One region of the Lysinibacillus sp. BSL11 genome, then DNA from elsewhere that is predicted to be linked to it. Evidence: riboswitches for the same ligand, from Rfam matches in the RefSeq annotation. Region 1 holds a riboswitch; each other region holds the start of a gene.

Region 1 (3,283 bases):
TTGTTGCCTCATAAATCTCTACAATCTTCTCTTTCGTATATACTGGTTGAGAAATGAAATAGTCTGCCCCATGCTCAATTTTCTTCTCCAAGCGTGTCACAGCACGATCTAACACACGGACGTTTGGATTAAATGCAGCAGCAACTGAAAAATTTGCTTTTTTACGAAGTGGCTTACCTGAGAACGAGACCCCTTCATTTAATTGCTTAATTAATTGGATTAGCTCCATGGAAGATACATCATAAACACTTGTCGCACCTGGGAAATCTCCTACTTTCGTTGGATCACCCGTAACGGCCAACACATCATGAATACCTAAAGCATTTAACCCCATTAAATGGGATTGTAGACCAATTAAATTACGGTCGCGACATGTAATATGAGTTAGTGGGCGTACACTATGTGTGCTCTTCAACAATGCGCCCATTGCAATATTACTAATACGTGGAGAGGCCAGTGAATTGTCTGCCATCATAACTACATCTGCACCTGCATCATATAATTGCTTTGCTCCTTCAAGGAACCCATCGATCTCTAAATGTCTAGGTGTATCCAACTCTACTATGACAGAGCGTTCACGTTTAACTTTTTCATGAAGAGGCTCATACTTTGTTGGCTCCGCTTCTCGAACAATCTCAATCTTTTTAGGCTTCGCATGCTTCTCCTGAACCGGTGATAACTCTTCTAAATACTTCTTTGCTGCTGCAATATGTTTGGGTGTTGTACCACAACAGCCCCCTATTAAGCGTACACCTTGATCACGCAATTCAACAGCCGCTCGACCAAAATAATCAGCTTCTGACTCATAAACGACACGCCCATCCTCTAAGTCCAGAAGTGAAGCATTTGGATAGGCTGACATAAATGCCTTATGAGGAAGTTCTACACCCTCAAATGCCAGAATTGTATGGTGTGGACCTAGTCGACAATTGACACCAACAATATCAGCACCTAGGGCTTCAAGCTCATGGAGAGCATTATTTAAAGACATCCCATTTTGTAAAACACCAGGCTCATGCATAGAAACTTGTGCAATAATCGGCAATTTTGTTTTTTCTCGTAGCATCTTTAAGGTTGCTGTTAATTCTTCAAAATCATAATAAGTTTCAAGTAAAAGGCCATCTGGATTCCCTGCAAGTAAGACTCTTGCTTGTTCTTCAATAGTCGCTAATATTTCATCCAAGGTTGCATCACTTTTACGAATTCCCCGAATACCACCAATTGTTCCTAAAACAAATTGACCGCCATCAGCCGCTGCTCGTTTTGCGATGGTGATAGCAGCTTCATTAAATTGTTGGACACGTGATTCTAATCCATAGCGAGCTAATTTAATGGCATTTGCACCGTACGTATTCGTTTGAATGATGTCAGCACCAGCTGCAATATATTCTCTATGAATCTTTTCAATTAACTCGGGTCTCTGAACATTCATTTCCTCATGGCAATACTCCAATCCATAGCCATATAGCACTGTGCCTATTGCACCGTCTGCCGTCAATACATGCGTTTTTAACCTTTCAAGCAATCCCATAAAATTAGCCTCTCTTCCTATGTCTCTATATAATAAAAAGCCTTCTTTCATAAAAAAGAAGGCTTTAACGATTCATCATTGTTGTTCCTTCTCATCTTCGACTCAACGGTCTTCTGGATTTAGCACCTGACAATAAAGTTGGTTGCTGAAGCTTCAATGGGCCAGTCCCTCTGCTTCTCTTGATAAGAATTAAGTATGAATTTTTTAAATAATTAAAAGAATCATATCGTTTACTGACGAATGAGTCAAGACTATTTCACATAACAAAGTTTTTTTCCACTTAAAATCTTAGAAATTGGCAAGTTCCTTTGCAAGCTCTTCGCCAATTTTTTTCCCATTTTGAATGCAAGCACCGATACCTACGCCAAAATATGAGCACCCTGCAATCGATAAATTAGGGTATTTCTCATGTAATTCTTGTAGTAATCCTTGTAATGCCTCACGATGCGCTAGATCATATTTAGGCATTTGATCAATCCATTTTGTTACATTCACAACGGTTGGTTGCTCCTCTATTCCTAGGCTCTTTCTCACATCTTCTAAAGCAACTGCTGCCAATTCTTCATCCGTCATGGCATGTAGTTGCTCATAGGCTGGATTGATGCTCTTATAAAAGAGTCGCACAAGTAATTTATTTTCTTTCGATGTATGCTTCCATTTACGACTAGTCCAAGTTGCTGCATTACAAGTAACGTCTGAATTATGGGAAACAATATAGCCTGTTCCATCTGCTGGCAATTTAGCATCTGGCACATCAAAACCTAAATAGATAGTAATCGCTGACGCTGTCGTAAATCGATCAAAATAGCGGTTTAAAGATTCATCCTGTAGCAGATTTTGGACAGTATCGTTCGGTAATGCTAAAACGACATAATCTGACTCAATAATTTCACCATTAGCTAAGGTAATAGTGTAGTTCTTATCTTGTTTTTGAACATTTAAAGTAGTAACACCCTTGATAATTTCTACATCGGATAAGGTTTGTTCAAGTCGATCAATTAAAGAAGATAAACCTTTTTTAAACGATATAAATTTTTTGTTCGCTGCTTTAACAAATTGCTCACGATTCGCATCAAAGCCTTTAATAATACTTCCATAATCATTCTTATAATCAATCAAATACGGTAAAGTAGAGCCAATAGAAAGCTGATGTAAATCTCCCGAATAAACACCTGCAAGGACTGGTGCAATTTGATTTTTCACCAGTTCCTCTCCTAAATAGTAAGTTAAAAATTCACCGATTGAACTTTCCTTTGTGAAGCTATTGTTTGGCAATGTTAAATCCTTCAACGCTTCTTTTTTTCCTTGCTCGGAAATAAGTGTACTTTCCTCTAAGGATGCTAAACTCATCGGTATTCCGAAAGTTGAATCTGCCGGAATAGCATGTAACTCATTATTCGTATAAATATAAGAAATACCTGTTTCGTTGTAAACTAGTTCCGCCTCAAAATCAAGCTCCCGCACGAGTTCCATAACGCCTTGATGACGGGCTACAATAGAATCAGCACCCGTTTCCATGATGAAACCTTTTTCATGTGCTGAATATAATTTGCCTCCTAAATATGTATTTTTTTCTATAAGCACTAGACGAACATCTAAATTATGTTCCTTTACTTGACGTTGCAAATAATGCATTGTACATAGTCCTGTAATACCGCCGCCTAAAACAACAACTGTTTTCATCATAACCGCCCCTATTATTCGTTCTTTCTACAGTATAATCTTTTTTTCATTGAAAATTACGTTAAACCC
Region 2 (3,283 bases), on a different contig from region 1:
TTCGGTTTCGCAAAAAGTTCAATCGCTGTGCCAAATTCCACAACTTTCCCTGATTCTAGAACAGAAACCTCATCACAAATTTTTTGAATTACATTCATTTCATGTGTGATGAGCAGAATCGTAATGCCTAATTCACGATTAATTTTTAACAACAATTCAAGAATGGCTTCCGTTGTCTCAGGATCAAGTGCACTTGTTGCTTCGTCACTAAGTAAAATCTCTGGTTCCTGTGCTAAGGCACGTGCAATAGCCACACGCTGTTTTTGACCACCTGAAAGTTGATTTGGGTAACTATCTAGTTTATCTGTTAAACCGACAATTTCAGCATACTTAGCTACTCGTTTTTTTACTTCTGCCTCTTTATAGCCTAGAAGCTTTAAGGGAACTGCAATATTATTGTAAACTGTTGCTGTTTTTAATAGATTAAAGTGCTGGAAGATCATCCCGATTTTTTGGCGTGTTTGACGTAATTCTTGAAGAGAAAGGGTCGTAATGTCTACATTGTCTATCACTACTTTTCCTGCTGTAGGACGTTCGAGTAGATTAACGCAACGAATGAGTGTACTTTTACCAGCACCACTATAGCCGATTACACCATGAATTTGTCCCTTTTTTACGTGAAGATTGATGCCATCCACAGCTTTTATGATGCCTTTTTTCGACTTGAATTCTTTTGAGATATTTTGTAATTGAATCATGCGACTGTTTGCTCCTTTCTCCACCTTCTAAAAAGCAAGAATCTGCTCGTTTTCCTATAGAGGAATTTCGACAGATTCTTCGGCTTTATAGAAGCTTCCTGAATGTATTACCAACTAGGGATTACTGAACCTTTGAATTCTTCTTCGATGAATTGACGTACTTCATCAGATTGGTAAGCCTCAACGAATTTTTTAATTGTTGGATCATTTTCATTTTCAGCACGTACAACAATATAGTTCACGTATGGAGAATCAGTAGATTCCAATAAAATAGAGTCATCTTTAGGGTTAATACCAGCTTCTAATGCAAAGTTTGTATTAATAGCTGCTACGTCTACTTCACTAAGTTGTTTAGGAATTTGAGCTGCCTCTAATTCAATGAATTTTAAATTCTTTTTGTTTTCTTCTACATCACGAATCGAGGCTGTTAAGTCTGCGCCATCTTTTAACTGAATATAGCCAGCTTCCTGTAAAACAAAGAGGGCACGCGCTCCATTCGTTGGGTCATTTGGTAAGCCAAACGTTGCACCGTCAGGAATGTCATCAAAGGATTTATATTTTTCAGAGTAGATACCCATTGGATTTAAAATCGTTTTGCCCACTGGTACTAAATCTGTATCATGATCTTTATTAAATGTATCCAGGAAAGGCTCGTGTTGATAGCTGTTCGCATCAAGATCACCTTCAGCTAAGGATGTATTAGGTAAAACATAGTCAGAAAATGATTTTAGCTCTACTTCTAGCCCGTTTTCTTTTGCTACTTTAGCGGCTACTTCTGCAATTTGTTCGTGTGGACCAGAAGTGACGCCTACAACGATTTTCTTTTCATCAATTCCTTCAGCTTGGCTTTTACTATCTTCTTTAGAGCCACAGCCTGCTAAAGCTGCTACTAATGTTAGACTTGCTAAACCTACTAAAAATTTATTTTTCTTTTTCATGAAAATACCTCCAAGATTGTTTTTATCGGTTTTTTGAAAATAAAAAAACTCTCTTACAAATTAAGAGAGGCTCATGAAAAGATGTCCTCTCTTATCTATCAAACGAAGTTCGTTTGCAGGATTTAGCACCTTCCTTTAAAAAAGGAGGTTGCCGAGCTTCATAGGGCCAGTCCCTCAGCTACTCTTGATAAGAGATTTATAATATTTTTTTGTAATTCCGATAGAACTAATATAATTTATAGGGTATAGTAAGTCAATAAATAATTTTTAAATTTTTTATATAATTATAATATTTCGACGCAAAAGAGGGATAACAATGTCTGTAAGAGTTAATTATGGTATAGGTTCATTTGGTAAGGTTATTAGTGCTCGTTTTCTAACGGGAACAGATATCATTGAAGGGATTGAAGCGCTTTGCGAAGAGAATAATATAGAGTCAGCCACAATTGTAAGCTGTATTGGCAGCTTTCAAAAAAGTAGCTTTGTTTATTTAGTGCCAGATGCAACAGCTCAAATTCAAGTTCGTTTTAGTGATGTGATGGAAAAAGAGGGACCATTAGAATTTATTCAAGGTTCAGGTGTGGTGTGTAAACGAGATGGGGGATATGAGACACATTTCCATGGCTCTATGAGCGATCAATGGGGTGTTGTATCGGGTGGGCATTTAATAAAAGGGGGAAACCCTGTTATTACTGTTGACATCGTGTTGGCAGAGGTACAAGGCATTCAACATATTCGAAAATGGGATGATGAAACAGGTCATGCTCAATTTTATCCATTAGAAAATGATTTAGGGCAACCAAGGAAAATTGAAAAATATTAATGATCCTGTAGCTAGGGATAGCTACAGGATACGCCTTCATCATTATCTATTAAACAATTGTAATTGCTCGATTCTATGGATTGCTTCACGTAAGCGCTCCTCACTAACTAGCAACCCTACGCGTACATAGCCTTCACCATATTGACCGAAGCCATTACCTGCTGCTACAGCGATATCAGCTTTTTCGAGCAAAAGATCAGCAAACTGTTCACTTGTATAGCCTAGTGGTACAGGAAGCCATGCGAAGAAGGAGCCTTTTGGAGCCGTAACATGCCAGCCAATTCGTCGAGCTTCTTCAATGAGTACATTGCGGCGACGCTCATAAGTAGCTCGTAGTTCATCCGCACATTGTTGGGAAGCTGTCAGTGCTACTGCTGCGGCTTGTTGAATGGCAGGGAATTGACTACAAAACAGATGATCCTGAATAAGATTAATAGCAGCGATAATCTCGGCATTCCCTACAGCGAAGCCTATACGCCAGCCAGCCATATTATAGGTTTTCGATAATGTATACATTTCAACTCCTACTTCTTTTGCACCCTTTGCTTGAAGGAAGCTAACTGGTTTATTACCGTCAAATCCTATTGCCCCATAAGCAAAATCATGTGATACGATAATATTGTGTTCCTTCGCAAAGCGAACAGTCTCTTCAAAAAACGCAAGTGATGCTGTACCTCCTGTAGGGTTGTTCGGGTAATTTAAGTAAAGAAGCTTTGCCTTTTCTTTCACTTCATCAGGTAATGCATCATAATCAGGTAAGAAATCGTTTTCGGCAAAAAGTGGCATCACTTCAAAATTGACATCTCCTAGTACGACACCTGATA
Region 3 (3,283 bases), on a different contig from region 1:
GTTGAATAAAGATCATGTCACTAGAAAAAGACCTTTTAGAAAAGTGATGGGTGACAGCACCTCTCGATAAAATGAGTAGTGAACACCTTTGCTAAAAAGTGAGTGGATTGTAGCGATAGCGGAGGAAGCGGCTCGCCCACAGGAAAGCAAGTAGCCTGCATTAGAAATTCTATGGATATTTTTGTTTTCAACACTATGTAAAGTGGCTGGGTCAAAAGTGTTTCAGCCAACAAAAATACCGAACTATCCACTGAAATGCTCACGAAGTGTTTTGGAATAGTTCGGTTTTCCTAGTTATCATGTTTTGTTAATTTAGAGATTATTTAGCTTATGTTCCAGCCTTTTTCTCATTATCGATTTATCCAATAAAAAGCACCAGGACAAACTAATGTTTCCTTTGTTCGTTTAGGATCCTTTAATGTCACACCAAATGGTCCCTCTTTGACATGACCAAGTGTCATTGCCATCGCACTCTCTTCCTCATAGAAATCTAAACGCATATTCGGTAGCTGTAGTGACATATACTGCTCATACTGCGTAGGCACTGGTAGCTGTAACACCTCTTGCCACAGTTTTACTGTTGCCTGCATGTCCTTGACGTAGAATTGGACGGATTCCATCGTGATAGCCTGTTTTACATCAATGGCACCACTTGCCTTTAATTGAACCAAACGCTCTTCATTTTCCTCCGCCCATTCAATTAAAAATGGAAAATCAATTGGCAAATCTGGCTTACCAAAATGCAGTAGCTTCCATTCTACCACCGTGCCATCTGGTCTTGTTCTGCTACATGCATCTGGTCCATATACTTCATAGCCCAATGCTCGCAAGCGTCGACCCTCTTCGTCAATATTTTTTGTGCGCAGAGCAATTCGAGAAAATCCCTGGCGCTCTTGATCACGTTTAAACGTATAATGTAGGGAATATGGGTATTGTGCCGCTTGCTCAAATAAATCACGATCATAGATAGCAATTTGTTCAATGTAGCTTAAGCCAAAGTAGCTTAACGTATTATAAGTCCCCCACATCGTGTGCTGCCCACCATTCACTGTATGGACATTTCGTTTATTGAAGAAAACCTTTATATTTTCTGGTGACTCCACTTGATGAACCAGATGATCAAAATATAAAGTCATGGCCATTCCCCTTTCTTTCCCCATTACCTTTACCTGTATGTTTGATTAGTTTAAAATTTACTCAAGAAAAGGAGTTACTAGTAGGATATGAAAAAAAGTTTCGTTTACCTACAAACTCCGTTCACTAATTTCATAAAGAGGTGATTTGAATGACAGATTTAGTAGCTGCTTTTAAATTGGCATTAGGTAATTATCCTACAGGCGTAACAGTTGTCACGACATGTCATGACACAAAACCGATTGGCTTAACCGTCAATTCCTTTGCATCTGTTTCAATCGACCCGCTCCTTATTTTGTGGTCACTCGATAAAAAATCTCAGCTCCATCCCTATTTCACGACTGCGCCAAATTTTGCGGTCAATATTTTAGCGAGTGATCAAGAGCATTTATGTACACTATTTGCTAGTAAAATCCCTGATCGCTTTGCACAAGCATCATGGTCAACTTCCTCTTTAGGACTACCGATTTTACATGATACCGCAGCTAATTTACAATGTAAAACATTTCAGCAAATCGATGCTGGCGACCATACCATTTTTATTGGGCAGGTCGTAGACATTACAAATGCTCAAAAAGAGCCTTTGCTGTATCATCGCCGCCATATCGGTCCCATACCAAAAAGCTTTTATAGCTAGCCTTTACACAAAAAAAGGCCACTTGTAAGCACAGGAAATCCTTCATGCTTATAGGTGGCCGTTTGACATAAGTTCTACTGAAATCATTGTTATTTTTTCTGCGGAAATCTCTGCTTTTCAAGCCTATTAATTTGCACAATCACACCATCTTGAATCGTAATATGCACTTCACCAAATTCAAGATTTTGAATCGCCTTCGCAATTGCCTCTAGTTTCTTATCATCTACTTTTACTGACTGAGCCATACGATACACCCCTTCTTTTTTATCCTTATTGTTCATAAAGAGGCCAACGCATCAAACTGATTGATAGCCCCTCCTATCTCTCAGACACCATCTGTTGGATTTGGCACCTGTTGTTCGGTTGCCGAGGCTTCATTGGGCCAAGTCCCTCCACCTCTCTTGATAAGAGTACTGCGTTTCTTGAAAATAATTCTATAATTCTGCTATAGGAATGTCAATACAAAATATTAGAAAACCTAGTTGAATACTATGCAATATGTCGTTTAGATTAAAAGACTCCCTATACCTAAAGTATTTTATGCCTAGTCAGTGAGAAATAGATGGCAATCCATTAATTTATTACAAGCTCCATTTCCTCATCATGAATTCAAGTGGGCCTCGATGATGTTTAGTCCTCCACCATACAGAAACCACGACACATCCTAAAAAATAACAGCAGGCATACAGCATGGAAAAAGCAAGTGTTTGGTTCTCCAGCTTTTGGCAAATAATTAGTATTCCAATGCCTATAACAACATGGCCAACATAATGCGTTAAAGACATTTGTCCTGTTAATATGAAAGATTGAATTACTTTATTTTTACATGTCTCTACAAGATAGATGGAGCCCACGATGATGACAATAGCCGAAGCCGAATTAGATAGGACATACATCACATTCGGTGGAATCGGTCCTGTATCAAATAAATACAATGCACTCTCTACATCTAATAAATGAATGGTTGTCAGCTTAATGAATAACGTAGAACAAGTCTCAGTCATGATAACTAGCAATAAACCTGTCACCAGTAAGTTTTTTCTTAATGTATGATTTGTTAAATCTAATGTGCCCATTACCATACCTATCAGAAAGAAGCAAATCCAGGGGAATAGAGGGTGATAGCCATTAAACATCAAATTTCTTATAAATCCTGCTGGTGTCCAAAAATCAAGATACTCTAGTAACACATATGTTGGATGCCAACCAGCAAGGTAACTAAATTGAATTTGGAGCCATTGTGAAAGGATAAGGATGGCACCAATTATGAAGATCATCATTTTCTTGGATTGGGCAATCAACCAAGCAGCAACAAACATATACACGCCATAATAATGTAATATATCTCCCGTCCAGCCGATCGCATACAATATTATCCCTATCGTAAATAACAAAAGCGCCCTCTTCCACAAAGTAAGTCGATTCTGACGAAGAAGGATTGGGTCCTTACTCTCTCTAGCTTGACGAGTCATGAAGGCTGTCCCTATCCCTGCTAGCATGACAAATACGGCC

What was found. A riboswitch is a leader RNA that binds a small molecule or an ion and turns the genes downstream of it on or off. The one in region 1 is predicted to bind S-adenosylmethionine.
Region 2: linked by a shared signal. The riboswitch ahead of RCJ95_RS06005 (MetQ/NlpA family ABC transporter substrate-binding protein) and the one ahead of RCJ95_RS19630 (bifunctional homocysteine S-methyltransferase/methylenetetrahydrofolate reductase) in region 1 are both predicted to bind S-adenosylmethionine.
Region 3: linked by a shared signal. The riboswitch ahead of RCJ95_RS18990 (YezD family protein) and the one ahead of RCJ95_RS19630 (bifunctional homocysteine S-methyltransferase/methylenetetrahydrofolate reductase) in region 1 are both predicted to bind S-adenosylmethionine.

The regions. Positions count from the first base shown of each region.
Region 1 covers NZ_JAVGCX010000018.1:26,069-29,351, forward strand. Annotated here, with positions in the region: gene RCJ95_RS19630 (bifunctional homocysteine S-methyltransferase/methylenetetrahydrofolate reductase) at 1-1,531, opposite strand, end outside; SAM riboswitch class I at 1,620-1,720, opposite strand; gene RCJ95_RS19635 (protoporphyrinogen oxidase) at 1,820-3,214, opposite strand.
Region 2 covers NZ_JAVGCX010000004.1:79,299-82,581, forward strand. Annotated here, with positions in the region: gene RCJ95_RS06000 (methionine ABC transporter ATP-binding protein) at 1-698, opposite strand, end outside; gene RCJ95_RS06005 (MetQ/NlpA family ABC transporter substrate-binding protein) at 806-1,636, opposite strand; SAM riboswitch class I at 1,725-1,830, opposite strand; gene RCJ95_RS06010 (PPC domain-containing DNA-binding protein) at 1,953-2,459, shown strand; gene RCJ95_RS06015 (pyridoxal phosphate-dependent aminotransferase) at 2,502-3,283, opposite strand, start outside.
Region 3 covers NZ_JAVGCX010000017.1:11,850-15,132, forward strand. Annotated here, with positions in the region: gene RCJ95_RS18980 (VOC family protein) at 351-1,136, opposite strand; gene RCJ95_RS18985 (flavin reductase family protein) at 1,286-1,771, shown strand; gene RCJ95_RS18990 (YezD family protein) at 1,861-2,016, opposite strand; SAM riboswitch class I at 2,087-2,182, opposite strand; partial or broken gene RCJ95_RS18995 (DUF418 domain-containing protein) at 2,353-3,283, opposite strand, start outside.